2 regions of the Psychrobacillus sp. NPDC096426 genome follow, and region 1 is predicted to be linked to the other one. Evidence: riboswitches for the same ligand, from Rfam matches in the RefSeq annotation. Region 1 holds a riboswitch; the other holds the start of a gene.
The links. A riboswitch is a leader RNA that binds a small molecule or an ion and turns the genes downstream of it on or off. The one in region 1 is predicted to bind S-adenosylmethionine.
Positions count from the first base shown of each region.

Region 2: another riboswitch for S-adenosylmethionine. It lies ahead of ACIQYS_RS14975 (methionine biosynthesis PLP-dependent protein); the one in region 1 lies ahead of mtnK (S-methyl-5-thioribose kinase).

Region 1 is NZ_JBIWEX010000006.1:81,156-89,256, forward strand. Features, by position in the region: gene ACIQYS_RS06870 (1,2-dihydroxy-3-keto-5-methylthiopentene dioxygenase) at 1-415, opposite strand, end outside; gene ACIQYS_RS06875 (methylthioribulose 1-phosphate dehydratase) at 431-1,048, opposite strand; gene ACIQYS_RS06880 (2-hydroxy-3-keto-5-methylthiopentenyl-1-phosphate phosphatase) at 1,045-1,710, opposite strand; gene ACIQYS_RS06885 (2,3-diketo-5-methylthiopentyl-1-phosphate enolase) at 1,716-2,930, opposite strand; SAM riboswitch class I at 3,005-3,110, opposite strand; SAM riboswitch class I at 3,286-3,442, shown strand; gene mtnK (S-methyl-5-thioribose kinase) at 3,516-4,706, shown strand; gene mtnA (S-methyl-5-thioribose-1-phosphate isomerase) at 4,703-5,758, shown strand; gene ACIQYS_RS06900 (sugar ABC transporter substrate-binding protein) at 5,755-6,831, shown strand; gene ACIQYS_RS06905 (sugar ABC transporter ATP-binding protein) at 6,896-8,101, shown strand, end outside.
Region 2 is NZ_JBIWEX010000018.1:4,655-12,755, forward strand. Features, by position in the region: gene ACIQYS_RS14955 (hypothetical protein) at 1-1,249, shown strand, start outside; gene ACIQYS_RS14960 (class D sortase) at 1,265-1,828, shown strand; gene ACIQYS_RS14965 (5-methyltetrahydropteroyltriglutamate--homocysteine S-methyltransferase) at 1,949-3,055, opposite strand; gene metC (cystathionine beta-lyase) at 3,057-4,244, opposite strand; gene ACIQYS_RS14975 (methionine biosynthesis PLP-dependent protein) at 4,241-5,362, opposite strand; SAM riboswitch class I at 5,446-5,552, opposite strand; gene ACIQYS_RS14980 (M20 metallopeptidase family protein) at 5,720-6,916, shown strand; gene ACIQYS_RS14985 (hypothetical protein) at 6,976-7,173, opposite strand; gene ACIQYS_RS14990 (TIGR00266 family protein) at 7,402-8,101, opposite strand, start outside.

The sequences.
Region 1 (8,101 bases):
GAACAGAAATCAGGTCCCCAGGTGTTAAATGTACTTCAAAGAAACGCTCATCTTTTCCTTGGATGATAAACACGCCATGGCCGCTTACAATATAGCGCACTTCGTCGTCTGTGTGAATATGCTTGCGTTCAAAGTTTTTCAAAAGTTCATCTAAGTTAGGATTAGAATCAGATAACGAAATTATATCGGATGCTTGATAGCCACGACGTTCTGAAATGTCATCAATCTCCGTTTGAAAAGCTTGTAGAATTTCCACTTTTTCTGCATCGCTTAGATCAAATTTTTCACGAAGGTGTACCGGTAACTTTTCAATATCCCAATGTTCATAAACAACCTCTTGATCTTCTAAAAATGCTGCAACCTCGTTTTGTGCTTCAATTGTTTCATTTGTTCCCTGAATTTTAATGATAGCCATTTCAATCTTCCTCTCTTATTTTGATGTTATTTGAAGTAGTGCTAGTTGATACTGAAATAAAAACTCACAGGCTTCTAATAGTTTCTTTGCTTCGAAAACGTCTTTTCCCCAAACAGTGATACCGTGGTTTCGTATTAGTACGGCTCCTTTATCAGCATGTATATGGTAACAAAATTCTTCTGCCAGGCTTGGAATATGCGCGTGATTTGGAATGATAGGGATAGAGAGCAACGCATCCTCTTCCCATAAACCAAAAGCTTTAATAAGCTCTTGACCTTGAAAGTCAATTTTTCCCTCATCACCATATATTTCAGAAATAACATTATTCGCCACTGTATGTACATGAAGACTACATCCAGCTGATGTTTTGTCGTATATGGCACAGTGCAGTAATGTTTCTGCAGATGGTTTTAAATCGGTCTTTTCAACTGGAAGTCCATTAGTGTCTACGAGTAAGAAGTCTTCCATTGTCCGCTTCTTTTTATCTTTTCCACTAGCTGTCACTAAAAAGTGTAGTGGATGATTGCTCACTTTTATCGCTAAATTCCCACTAGTCCCCATGAACCAATCTCTTGCGGCTAGTTCGTCTTTAATGTCAGCTAATTCTTCCCATTTGTTTTGAAGTGCTGTCATATTTCTACACCTAATTTTGCATCTATTATGTTTATGACATCATGGAAACTTTCAAACGGTTCATATGGAATAAGAAGTTCTTCGCATTTTTCTATCAGGAAATCTCGTGCAATGACGATGTCTGCTAATTTAGCAGCTTCTAGATCTGTTATAGAATCTCCAATGACAACGCTTAATGCATCACTGTCTTGGAGCCTGCGAATAATAGATGGCTTACAGCAGCCACAGCCTTTGTTTGTACATTGCTCATCGCATCCATGTGGAAAATTAATCTGTATCGTATCCCCCGAAAAGTCCGATTCGTTACAATAAACATCGGAAAACGGTCCGAACGGCTCAAGCATTGGATTCACAAAAAAATCGATTCCGCCACTCACAATATAAAGCGAAATTTTGTTTTGTTTTGTATAAGAAACAAATTCAGCAAAACCTTCGCGAATTTGTGCTTGTTCTAGCAAAAAAGTTGTAATTTGATCTTTCAGTGAAACAGGAAGTAGTGCGAACATATCCGTGACACCTTTACGAATCGATTGCTTTTGTCCCAGAATATTCTCTTTGATCTGCAAATACTCGGGAGGAGCAAATTGCTTCATAATAGAGATAATATTATCTTGAGTCGTAATCGTGCCATCAAAGTCGCAAAAGATGACTAGTTTTTTCATTATGCTTACCCCCATAATTCGATTGCTGATTTGAGTTCAACATGCTGCTTTGCCGCTTCTGAAAGCGGAATTTCAGCTAGGACAGCTTCCACGGCTTGTCTGAAGGCAAGCCCACCGCCAATCGCACCAGTAGGATGTCCATGTATCCCACCCCCAGCATTAATGATGCTATCGATTCCATAATCTTGCATTAAAAGAGGTACTAAACTTGGATGAATACCTGCAGAAGGAACTGGAAAAGTTCTTTTTACAGAACTTGCTTTTGTTAGCTCTTCGCCTAGAGTAAGTGCCACTTTTTTCTCGAGTGCAACACTTCCATACGGAGAAGGAAATAACGAAAAATCAGCTCCTGCGTAGCGCGTTAATTTGCCAAGTAAAAGGGAAGTTGCGACCCCGTAAAATGGAGAAGAAGTGAAAGCCCCGCTATATGCAGGATGCGCCATAAGTGGTAATTGAATATCATCATCTTCAACAAGCTCTTGTAGTACGTCTAGCCCGTATGCATGAACATTTAGTAGCAAAGCATCTGCTCCAAGTTCTTTTGCCCTTCTAGCTTTTTCTCTTAACTTCGACGTTCGTCCAGATAAATTCACTGCATAAAGCGTTCGATGTCCAGTTTCTTCATAAACTTGCCGTAACACTTCTTTGGCAGTTGTTATTCGCTTTTCAAAAGGAGTTAATGGGTTGTCAAAAAGTATCTCATCGTCTTTTACAAGATCTACCCCTCCAAGCGCTTGATGTTGAAGTTGCTCTGCTAAATAATCGATATCTCGCCCAATAACCCCTTTGAATATACTCATGATTAGTGGTCGCTCATGTACATTTAGTATGTTTCGAATATGTTCGATACCAAATCTCGGTCCAGGAAACTTTGCTAAAAGCTCCGGTGAAAATTCTAAGTCTAATAGTTTCACTTCCCCGTCTAATGATAATTTGCCAAAAACAGTTGTTAAGATGGCAGGCAAATCTGCTGAAAAGTTGGCACTAGGATACTCTACTTTGATCTCTGCTTTCACTTGATCAGTCTTAGATGGGTGGTGTATATTTTCAAACTGCGTAATGGAAACAACATTCCCTTTATGCTGTTTTAATTGTTCTTGTTCCAGTAAAGGTAGGTCGGTCCATGAGCCAATCGTCAATCCTAAAGCGATGCCCTCTGCTTTTTTTTCGAATGATCCAGGATTTCCGTACAATTGATATACTGAAGTTACTCCACTCATAATTTCAATCCCCTTTTAAAAAAATCAAATTAAAAAAACCTCTTCAAATAAGAAGAGGTTAAATAGTTAACAACTTCTTATTTCTCAGTCAACCGACTGCAAGAATTAGCACCGTGTTCAAAGTATGAATCGGTTGCCGGGTATCATTGGGCTCGTCCCTCCACCTGCTCTAAATAAGAAAATATTATTCAATTGAAATTATTATTATTGTCAAATTACTAACGATTATTTCACGCAATAAGAAAAATGTCAATACAGTTTTTAGATTTTTATAAAATTTTAAAAAATATGTTGACGGAACTTTTTGAATTATGTTAGGATTCAAATCAACAATATAAAGTTACAAATAATAGCACTCTTATCAAGAGCAGGCTGAGGGTAATGGCCCTATGAAGCCCAGCAACCGACTGTAATTCCGTTGTGAGACGGGGCGCTTTTTTTGCGCCGAGATGAACATCTCGTAAGGCACGGTGCTAATTCCATCAGAAAGGGAACTTTCTGAAAGATAAGAGGCGAGAAGTCTCTTATTCTACGCCTCTTTCTTTGGAAAGAGGCTTTTTATTTTGTACAGGAAGGTAGAGAAGAATGACGGTAGTTACGAAAAAAGAGTATGAATCATTAACAGAAGAAAAGGCAATTTTATACGCAAAAAGGCTGGAGCTTTTTCCAAAAGACGCGGAGTTGGAATGTCGTGAAATCGGTGATGGGAATCTAAATTATGTTTTTCATATCAAAGAATTAGAAAGTGGAAAGGGAATCATTTTAAAACAAGCTTTGCCGTATGCAAAAGTAGTTGGTGAAAGCTGGCCTCTCACGTTAAAGCGTGCACTAATTGAAGCAAAAGCACTTCAAAAACATGGAGAATTTGCAGTGGGACTAGTGCCCAAAGTATATGCAGTCGATGAGGAATTGGCGATTACAGTGATGGAAGATTTATCACATTTGACTATTGCACGGGAAGGGTTGATCCGTCTAGAAGCCTATCCTAAGTTAGCATCCCATATAGGGGAATATCTAGCACAAACTCTATTTCATACATCTGATTTTGCATTACATCCATTTGAAAAAAAGAAACTAGTTTCCGAGTTTTCTAATCCGGAACTGTGTAAAATTACAGAAGATCTCATCTTTACCGATCCATTTTTTGACCATGAAACAAATGATTTTGAGCCTTCTTTACGAGAGGCAGTAGCAGCAATTTGGAGTAATGAACCTTTAAAGCTAGAAGTCGCAAAATTGAAGAAAAGTTTTTTGACAGAAGCGGAAGCATTACTTCACGGAGATTTGCATACAGGTAGTATTTTTGCGAGTGAAACGGAAACAAAAGTGATTGATCCTGAATTTGCCTTTTATGGTCCGGTTGGTTTTGATGTTGGATTATTTTTAGCTAATTTAATAGTTCAAACGATTACAAGAGATGGGGAACAACGGGAGGTAATCCTCCACCATATTGCAGAAACATGGGATGTGTTTTCTGCGGAGTTTTCAAAACTTTGGGATACGAAGGCAGTGGAATCGTATAAAGATACGAAAGGATTTAAGGCGTATGTTCTGGAGAAAGTTTTCCAAGATACACTCGGTTTTGCTGGTTGTGAGTTAATACGCCGTACAATCGGTTTGGCACATGTGAAAGATTTGGACGGTATTGAAGACGGTGAAAAAAGAACGGTTTCGAAAAAACAAGCTTTACTGTTAGGTGAAGTGTTTATATTGAAACGAAGAGAAATTAATTCTATACAAGCGGTAATTGAATTACTTGAGGAGCTGCACAAATGAGTATTCCCTTATCTATCAAATGGAACAATCAGAAGCTTGAAATATTGAATCAGCAGAAACTACCACTAGAAGTGGAATACTTAACACTTGAAACATTGGAAGATGTATACGATGCAATCATTACGTTAAAAGTACGAGGAGCACCAGCAATTGGTATAACAGCTGCTTATGGATTAGCCTCAGCTGCACAACATTACAACACAAATTCTTTGGATGAATTTCAGCAGTTATTAGTTAAGGATGCTTTGTATTTAGCAGGGTCTAGGCCGACAGCTGTCAATTTAGCTTGGGCTTTAGAGCGTCTGAAAGGTTCTAAACCGCTCACTTTAACTGTACAGGAAGCGAAGGGACGGTTGTTAGAAGAGGCTATTAGCATACACAAGGAAGACGAAGCTTCTTGCCGTAAAATTGGTGAATTTGCCTTATCATTGCTTGGAAATCATACAAAGGTTATGACCATTTGTAATGCCGGAACCATTGCAACAGCGAAATATGGAACTGCCCTAGCACCTTTCCATCTTGGTAAGGAACAAGGAAAAAAGTTTCAAGTATTTGCTTGCGAAACTAGACCAGTGTTTCAGGGTTCAAGACTTACTGTATGGGAGCTTCAACAATCTGGAGTAGATGTCACGCTAATTACAGATGGTATGGCTGCACATACAATCAGTGCAAAAGGGATAGAAGCTATTATCGTTGGAGCAGATCGAATAGCTACAAATGGCGATACTGCAAATAAAATTGGAACGCTTAACTTGGCTTTATTAGCCGCAGCATATCAAATTCCATTTTATGTAGCAGCTCCTATTTCGACGTTCGATTTAACGATTGAAAGCGGCAAAGCAATACCAATAGAAGAACGTCCAGCGGAAGAAATAACGCATGTTGCTGGGAAGCAGGTAGCCCCTCCTAATACAAGAGTATATAATCCTGCTTTTGACGTGACACCAGGCCGTTTAATAACAGCAATCATAACTGAAAAAGGAATCATTCATCCAGAATACAACAAAAATATTGTGACATTACTACGTACACAAAAAGGAGAAGAATCATGAAGACAAAAACAAGTTGGTTACTATCAATTTTATTGATCATCGGAATTATATTAACGGGTTGTCAGCCAAAGGGGAATGCGAAGGAAGAAGCATCCACTTCTACCAAAACAGAAACGTCAGAGAATCCACTAGTAGGCAAGAAAATTGCATTGATTTTACAGCAAAACCTTGGTACTTTTTCTGCACAATACATTGAAGGTGTTAAAGAACAAGTAGAAAAATTCGGTGGCACTGTTACCGTTTTTAACTCAGAAGGTGATTTAGCAAAAATGGCTTCCAATCTAGATGCGGCAGTAAATCAAGGCTTAGATGGGATATTAATTGATCATGGTACAAAAGAAGCGTTAAACCTAGGAGTTCAAAATGCTATTGATAAAGGAATCCCAGTAGTAGCATTTGATGCGGGTGTCGATGTAGAAGGAATAACAACATTAGAACAAGGCGATCAAAAAATGGCTGAAATGACATTACAAAAATTATCGGAAGATGCAAATGGTGAAGCGAACATTGTGAAAATTTGGGTTGCAGGTTTTGCCCCGATGGAAAAAAGACAAGTTGCTTACGAGAAGTTTTTATCGGAAAATCCGGGAATAAAAGAAATTGCTACTTTTGGAGCGGCGACACCAAATACTGCTTTAGATACACAAGCACAAATGGAAGCCATATTAAAACAATATCCAAATGAAGGAGATATTACGGCAGTTTGGGCAGCTTGGGATGAATTCGCAAAAGGTGCAGTTCGCGCGATTGAACAGGCAGGTAGAACAGATATTAAAGTGTACAGTATTGATATGAGCGATGAAGATTTGCAAATGATTCAAAAAGAAAATAGTCCTTGGGTTGCTTCTGCTGCCGTAGATCCTATGGATATAGGGCGTATTCAAGTACGCTACTTATTCCAAAAGATTAACGGAGAAAATCCAACAGCAAATGTTGTACTAGATCCAGTGTTTGTGGATGCTTCTAAACTTCCGGAAGAAACAGTGACGACTAATAGTTTACATGAGTTTGTCGAAGGATGGGGTGCAAGTGAACAAGGGTATACAGATGCATTAAAAGGGTTGGAAAATTAATAAACTCAACTACTAGCAGCTGTCCTGAAACAGGATAGCTTCTTTTTGAGAAAGGAGCATATTTGTGGCAAATCCTTTTCTTTCGATGAATTCGATACGTAAGTCATTTGGAAATGTGACAGCACTAGAGAATGCAAATTTTCACCTAGAAAAAGGGGAAGTACATGCATTGTTAGGCGTAAATGGTGCAGGAAAAAGTACGCTTATGAAAATTTTATCGGGAGTGTATGAGCAAGATGAAGGGGAAGTCTTATTAGATGGTAAGGGTGTTCATCTACGTTCCCCAAAAGCAGCAAAAGAACATGGAATTTACTGTGTTTATCAGGAAGTAGATACAGCATTAGTTCCCGAATTATCGGTTGCTGAAAATATAATGCTTGATACTATTGCGACTCATAATAACTTGTTTATCTCCACTCCGAAACTAAACAAAGAGGCGAGGAGTGCACTGCAACAATTGCAAGCGGAGAATATCTCCGTACAACAACCTGCCTTTAAGCTTACATTAGCAGAAAAACAATTAGTATTAATTGCAAGGGCACTTGTTAGTTCAGCCAAAATAATTATTTTCGATGAACCAACAGCTCCTTTATCACTTCATGAATCAACTAAACTGTTTTCCGTTATTCAACATCTGAAAGCACAAGGAGTAAGTTGTGTATTTATTTCACATCGACTTCCCGAAGTGTTTGAGATTAGTGACAAAATTACCGTCATGCGCGACGGGACGCTGGTGGACGTTTTTCAAACGGCAGATGCAACTGCCGAGGATATAATTGAAGCAATGCTTGGTACTTCATTTCATCAAGAACAACATACTAGAAATTACCCTTTAGGTGAAACGTTACTGGATGTAAAAGAACTGTCTGACGGTCACAAGTTAAACAATCTTTCATTTACTGTTTCAGAAGGAGAGGTTGTTGGTATTGTTGGTCTTGTAGGAGCGGGAAAAACGGAGTTAGCGAAAACATTATTTGGCTTAGAGCCACTAACAAATGGAAGTGTGAAACTTTCAGGCAAGGAATTAAGAGTGACACATCCGAAAGATGCTATTAGTGCAGGGATGGCACTTATTCCAGAAGAACGTCGAAAAGAAGGGCTATTCGTACACGAATCATTGCAAACGAATGCTTCTTTTCCAAACTTACGAAAGTTTTCCAATCTATTATTTATGAATAAAAGCGCTGAAAAAAGTTTTGCGAAGGATATTATTAAACGATTACAGATTAAAACAGACAACACGGATACACCAATTGTTCATTTAAGTGGA
Region 2 (8,101 bases), on a different contig from region 1:
CGTAGATATGAAAGTATTGGCAAGTGGGGAAACTGCAACGGACACTACTTATTCAAGTGAAGCGGCAGTAGTAGATGCAGAACTTGCACCAATTATTATAGCCGACCAAATAGAACTTGATGTACTTGCAGATAAAACGCATATAACAAGTGGCGGCACACTACAAGAAATAACGGACATTGAAGAGGGGGTACATTTAGAGCTTACGAATGTACCAATAGTAAAAACTGCTCATATAGGAGTTTTAGAAAGTGAAACATCAATTTCTGATAAAGGATATATAGAAAATTCAAACCTGCTAAGTGTAGAAACGGAAGATGAAAATGATAATTCCTTATTGGATAATCTAAAACTAGATGTCTTACCAATGAGCGATTCTAAGGAAGCGACTATAGAGAAAAGCAGCTATGCTGTTGCATCTCTCGAGACATCAGATGGTATATTAGGTGATTTGTCGGCAGATGTATTGCTATCAAGATCAGCTAGTATGGAAGATGCGTATATGATTGAAAGTGGTGTAGTCGAAGTAGTGAGCGATCAATTCCTAATTGCGGATCAAATGCATATTGGAATACTAGATCATCACGAAATGAATGTCGAGAATGAACATTATGGTAATGCGGGTGTATTGCAGTTAGATGTATTATCTAATCAATTGAATCATTTGACTGTCGATGTACTGACAAACGATAATTACACAAATAGTGATGGTTCTCTTCAAATAAATCATGGTCTTTCCCTAGGCGCAGATAATGAGCTATTACAAAATACAAACATGAGAATTCTTGGGAGTCAAGAATTTGTTGCTGCTCAACCTACTATTAATCCAGAAGAACCGGTAGAGAATTCAACTGAAAACGTAGTAGAAAGTACTGATGAAACTCCATGGAGAGATAAAGCTCCTGTGGAAGATGACACTCCTATGGAAAGTGAAATTCCAGGTCTTGTTAATGAAGGAGGAGAGGACGTTTACGCTGATGCAAGTGGAAGCGAGAACATGAGCGATGAGACAAATAAAAACACAGAAGTGATTGTAGACGATAACCAAAATGGAAATGCTTTAAATAATGAGGAGAATAAAGACGATGATAGTATATTTGGTAATCTGAATGATGTTTCATCTAATGGAAACAGAATGCAAGGAACTTCCATGCTACCAAAAACGGGTGGATTTTTCGATGGTATGTTGCTAATTTTAGTAGCTGCTTGTCTTTTAGCAAGTGGATTCACACTACGTAAATTCGCATAAAGGAGGCATACTATTATGAAAAAGCTCATTGGAAATATGCTGATTTTAGTAGCTATTTCCATGTTAATCGTTGTTGGGCACGGAATGTTGAAAAACAAACAGCACCAAGAACAATTGATTCAATCCTTTGCTGGCATAAAAACAGAGGCTGCTACTAGTAAAGCGATAGAAGGATCAAATGAAGTGGCGGGCATTTTGAATATCGATTCTATTGATTTAAAAGCACCTGTTGTGAGAGGAGCAGCACCAGAAAAATTGAATAAAGCATTGGGAACTATTGACGGACTAGATGAACCGGGAACCGTAAATGGAACTACTGCGATTGCAGGCCATCAATCCCATATATTTGGACAGTTTTTCAATCGGTTGGACGAGCTACAAATAGGTGATCAATTTGAAATGGATACAATATCGGGAACTCTCCAATATGAAATATTTGATATAGTGGTTGTAAAGCCAGAAGATGTGGATATATTAAAAAGCCAAAAAGGCATTTCGCTTCTATCCTTGGTTACATGTTATCCAGAACGATCCAATCAGTTTAGACTAGTCGTTCAAGCAAAGCAAATTAATAATTGATTTACTAATAAAACCCAAGCAGAAAATAGCCCATTATTCTGCTTGGGTTTTTAGTTGCACTTACTATGGAATTGGCTGCCTTATTATCCAGTACAGTAGCTCTTTGCTAATTTTAGGAGGTTAATTCCAAACATTCTCAGCAATTTTCACTACATGGCGAACTTTTTCCCATTGTTCATCTTCTGTTAAAATATTTCCTTCCTCCGTCGAAGAAAAACCACATTGTGGACTTAAGCAAAGTTGCTCAAGTGGAGCATACTTAGTAGCTTCTTCAATTCTTGCTTTCACTTCATCTGCGTTTTCAAGTAGCCCATGCTTCGAAGTGATCAATCCTAAGACGATATATAAATCAGGACGGCTAATGTGACGAAGCGGTTCAAAGTCTCCAGAGCGTTCATCATCAAACTCTAGAAATAAACCATCTACATCTAACCCGCCAAAAATAGTTTTCGAAACAAGTTCATAGCTTCCGCTTGTAATATAAGTAGAACGGAAATTCCCACGACAAATATGCATCGTGACAAGCATATCATTCGGTCTTTTCGCAATCGATTCATTAATCGCACGTGCAGACAGTTTTAACGCTTCCTCTACATTCAATCCTCTTTCTTTCAGTCCAACAATTCCTTCTTCCGAGAAAGAAGTTGCCCATGATGTATCATCAATTTGAAGATAGCGACAGCCTTCATCATACAGTGCTTGAATAAACCCTTGGTAAGCAGTGATTAAATCATTAAATAATTCCTCATCGCTACCGTAAACTCCATCTTCAATCGTTGCTCTGTAGAAAAGCATATTCGGACTTGGTATTGTGAATTTAGCAACAGCGTCACCAGCCACACTTTGCAAAAACTTGAAGTGATCAGTCATGTAGTGCGTACTGAATCCTATTTTTCCAGTTACTTTAATGCCATGTGCTCTAGTTTGGACACCTTTAAACGAAAGTCCTTTGTCTGTTTCATAAAATTCGACACCGTCTAAGCCGCCGAGAAAGTCAAAATGCCACCATTTACGACGGAATTCCCCATCGGTTACTGATTGTAGACCAGCTTCTTTTTGTTTAGCAACAAGCTTCGTAATTTCTTCGTCTTCAATTTGTTTTAGTTGATCTGCAGTGATTTCATTATTTTCAAATTGTGCACGTGCTTTTTTTAATCGTGCTGGACGTAAAAAACTTCCTACTTGATCTGCTCGAAATGGCGCTTTTTGAACTAATTGTTTTGTCATGTTAAATTCCAACTTTCTGTTTGATTTTAGATGCTACTTTAAGTGCTTGGTCGAAGTCTGCGATTAGATCATCTACATGCTCTAGACCAACAGAGAACCTTAGAAGACCATCTGTAATTCCTCTTTTTTCACGTTCTTCTTTCGGTATTGCAGCATGAGACATAGTAGCAGGGTAGGAAAGAATCGATTCGACCCCTCCTAGACTTACTGCAAAAACCGGAATTTGGATGCTTTCTACAAAAGCTTTCGCTGTCTCTCTGTTTGGAAGACGTAAAGATAAAACTGCTCCTGGACTTTTCGATTGACTAGCATGAATCTCGTATCCAGGATGTGTGGATAAGCCAGGGTACAACACTTCCTCTACTAAAGGATGACTAGTTAGATACGTCGCAAGTTTTTGTGCTGATTCCGTAGATTGGTTCAAGCGCGCACCTAGTGTTTTAATGCCTTGAATTAATGTAAAAGAATCTTGTGCACCTAAAATGGCACCGAAAGAGTTTTGGATAAATCCTAGTCGATTTCCAAGTTCTGCATCTTTCGTAACAGCAAGCCCTGCAATGATATCGCTATGGCCAGATAAAAACTTCGTAGCACTATGTAACACAATGTCCACGCCAAGATCAATCGGACGTTGATAAAGGGGAGTCATAAATGTATTATCTAGCAAAGTCAAACACTCATTTGCTTTTGCAAGTGCGACAACTGCTTCGATATCTGTAATTCCCAATCGTGGGTTTGCAGGGGTCTCGATAAAAATGACTTTAGTATTCGGTCGAATGGCTTTTTCTATTGCCTCTACATTTGTAAAATCTGCAAACGAATGGTCAATTCCGAATCTCGGTAAAACTTCTGTTATGAAACGATATGTCCCACCGTAAACTTCCTCTGTTACAACAAGATGGTCTCCTGAAGAAAGTAACATTAGAGCAGAGGATATTGCCGCAATACCAGAAGCAAAAGCAAAGCCTCTTGTGCCACCTTCTAGCTCAGCGATCGTTTTTTCTAAGGCATCTCTAGTCGGGTTGCCGGATCTACTATAGTCATATGGTCCAAAACTATCAAAACTTTCTTGGTGGAATGTAGAAGATAAATAGATTGGTACGTTGACTGCGCCTGTTTTTTGTTCGTAATTTCCACGTGTGGAGGCTGTGATTAAGCTAGTTTCCAAGCTTTCGTTCACGTTACTCATGAGTGAATCACATCCCTTTCTAATTTCGCAAAAACTTGTTTCAAATCCGCAATTAAATCTTCTGCTTCTTCTACACCAACAGAAAAGCGTAACAAACTATTATCCACACCTCTTGCAATCCGCTCTTCTTCTGGAATTTCCGCATGGGTTTGTGTAGTAGGGTACGTGATGAAGCTTTCAACGCCACCTAAACTCTCCGCAAAAACGATTAATTGAAGGTTTTCTAAAAATGGTCCAACCCATTCGCTTTTGTGTAAGCGGAAAGAAAGCATACCCCCAATTCCAGGGTAAAATACTTCTTTTACAGCAGTTTCATTTTGTAAAAACTCCACGATTTTCTTCGCATTCGCATCATGTTGTTTCATGCGCAAGTGTAGCGTTTTTAGTCCCCGAATTAATAACCAAGAATCGAAAGGGGAGAGAACTGCTCCTGCAGCATTATGATTAATAATCAATTTTTCGCTAAGTGTTTTCCCTTTAGTTACAACGAGACCAGCAAGGACATCATTATGCCCACCAATATATTTAGTGCCACTATGCATCACAATATCTGCCCCTAGCTCAATTGGCCTTTGTAAGTAAGGAGTTAAGAACGTGTTATCCACGATCAGTAGTAATTGATATTTTTTTGCTAAATCACTGTATTGTGCAATGTCAATTTCTTGCATGAGTGGATTAGTAGGTGTTTCGATGAAAAGTGCTTTTGTGTTTTCCGTTATTAATGCTTCTACTTCCTCTACGGATTCAAACGTGGCATAAGAAGTACGAATATTGTAGGAATCTGCGTATTGATTGAACAAACGATATGTCCCACCGTAAAGATCTTCAGGCGCAATGATTTCATCCCCAGATCGGAAAAGAGACAATATTAACTGGATTGCGGCCATACCAGAACTACAGGCAAAACCAGCATCCCCTCCTTCTAACTTCGCAATTCCTTCTTCTAAAATTGTGCGCGTTGGATTTTTTGTACGCGTGTAGTCGTAACCGGTGGATTGACCAACCCCTGCATGTTTATAAGCTGTTGATAAATGAATAGGGGGATTGACGGCACCTGTCCGCGGATCACTATGATTTCCTAATTGCACTAATTCGGTTTCTAAACACTTTTTTGTCATTAATAATCATCCTCTACCAATAAATTAAAATAAAAAGAGGATTCCCTATAAGAAGAGAATCCTCAAAAAAATTGAAGTTAGTCTTCTTATCTTCTAGACAATTGCTGTCTATTGGAGTTAGCACCATACCTACATGTGGCTGGTTGCTGAGACATCTTCGGGCCAATCCCTCCGTCTCTCTGGATAAGAAATAAAATATGAAATTTTCTAAAAGTTTTATTGAAGTAATGGTATCATGAGTTGAATATTTATACAACATCATTTTTGTAAAACTTTTGTCTGTTGAAAAGTAATTCAGATAAGTATATAATCCAATATGTTTAGTATGAATTTAAAATGAAGAATGGAGGAAAGAAAATGGAATCGGTTACACAAGAAACGGATCTACAGTCTATTTTCACTGAAATAGACAATAGTTTTGACGAAATTGTTAGTTGGAGAAGATATTTACACCAACATCCTGAGTTATCTTTTGAAGAAACGGAAACAGCTAAATATATTGCAGACAAATTAGAAGACTTTGGATTAGTAGTGAAGAAGAACATTGGTGGACATGGTCTAATCGGAATTTTGACCGGTGCACAAGCTGGAAAAACGATTGCTTTAAGAGCAGATTTTGACGCGTTACCTATTGAAGATGAGAAAAACGTGCCTTATAAATCGCTTAATCCTGGTGTAATGCATGCTTGTGGTCATGATGGGCATACAACAGCTCTTCTTGCAACAGCACAAACGTTAAGTAAATATCGAGAAAAAATTAAAGGTAAAATCATATTCATCTTTCAACCGGCTGAAGAACAGCCTCCAGGTGGGGCAAAGTTCATGATCGAAGAAAACGTGCTAGATGGTGTCGATTATGTTTTTGCTGCACATCTCGATTCAAAAGTCCCCATTGGAAAAGCTTCTGTTGGGGCGGGATATAAAATGGCGGCAGTAGACAAGTTTGAGGTTAAGATCCAAGGAATTGGTGGACACGGAGCAAGACCTCAAGACTCAGTCGATTCTATAGTCATTGGAAGTGAAATCGTCAATTCGCTTCAAAAAATAGTAAGCCGTAGAATTGATCCATTAGAATCTGCCGTAGTTACAATCGGTGTATTCCATGCAGGGAGTGCTTTTAATATTATTGCTGATACGGCTAAATTGGAGGGAACTGTCCGTACATTTAGTGAATCAGTACGAAAACAAGTAAAAGAGGAGATTTATTCGATTGTAGAGGGAATTACAAAAGGATTCCATGCTCATTTTGAAATCGACTATCTTCACGGTTATCCTGCACTATACAATCATCTTGAGGAAAGCGCGCTCGTCCAAAATTTGTTGTCGGACGTGTTTAGTGAAGAAAACGTGATTGATATGGACGCATCTATGGGTGCAGAAGATTTTTCCTATTTCTTATTGGAAAAGCCAGGTACTTATTTCAAAGTAGGCTCTCAAAATGAAGACCAAAATACGCAGTATCCACATCATCATCCAAAGTTTGACTTTGATGAAAGAGCGTTGTTAAACATTGAAAAATCATTTGTTAAAATTGTCGCACATTACTTGTTTTAATATTAAAAAATAGGCATGTGCGGAAAGTACTCCGGACATGCCGTAAATGTAGAATTTAGTTACATCAACATTGGAAGAAAGAATGCAATTGCTCCAAGCACAATGGAAGACCAAGCTAAGAATTTTTGAGGGAATGTTAAGCCGAGTAAGCCTAAAATTACCGCAGCACCGCCAAACCATAGTGGGTAATAGAAGAACCCAACGATTGCTAATACAATTCCCACCCAGCCGATCCAACTACCTAAAGAAGCTTTCATCACAAACACCTCCTTTACTAATGGAAAGAACAATAAAGTACTAAAAATCGACATGATTGTTCTTTTTACTAGTATATGAAGGGAGGGGCTATAAGTAATAAACAATTTGGACGAAAATCATAGAATAATAGCTTTTTTTGGCCAATAAAAAAGACCCTCTATTCCCAAAACACATCTACGAACATAACAAAAGGTACAAGCAATCGAACTTATACCTTTCGTCTCACATTATTTCCCGCCTAACAGATCAAAAATTCCACCTGCGATACTACCTTCTCCTTTGGAGCCACCGCCTGGTGTTTGAGGTGCAGCAGCAAACACGCGGCTTGCTAAACGGCTAAATGGTAACGATTGAATCCAAACTGTACCTGGTCCGTGAAGTGTTGCAAAAAACAAACCTTCTCCACCAAACAATGCTGTTTTTACTCCTTTTACCATTTCAATATTGTAATCCACATCAGATGTCATCGCTACTAAACATCCTGTATCTACGCGTAGCGTTTCCCCCACTTGCAAGCTTTTATGATGAATAGTTCCGCCCGCGTGAATAAAAGCGAGGCCGTCACCTTCCAGTTTTTGCATGATGAATCCTTCTCCACCAAAGAATCCAGTTCCTAGCTTGCGTTGAAATTCGATGCCAACGGAAACCCCTTTCGCTGCAGCTAAAAATGCATCTTTTTGACAAATAATTTTGCCGTTGTATTGGCTCAAATCCATCGGAATAACTTTTCCAGGATACGGTGAAGCAAAATAAACATGTCTTTTCCCGCTACCAACGTTCGTAAACGTAGTCATGAATAAACTTTCCCCCGTTAGCATTCGTTTGCCTGCACCCATTAATTTTCCCATGAGTCCGGCACCACTTAAAGAACTTGAACCATCACCAAAAATAGTTTCCATCGAAATATTATCTTCCATCATCATTAAG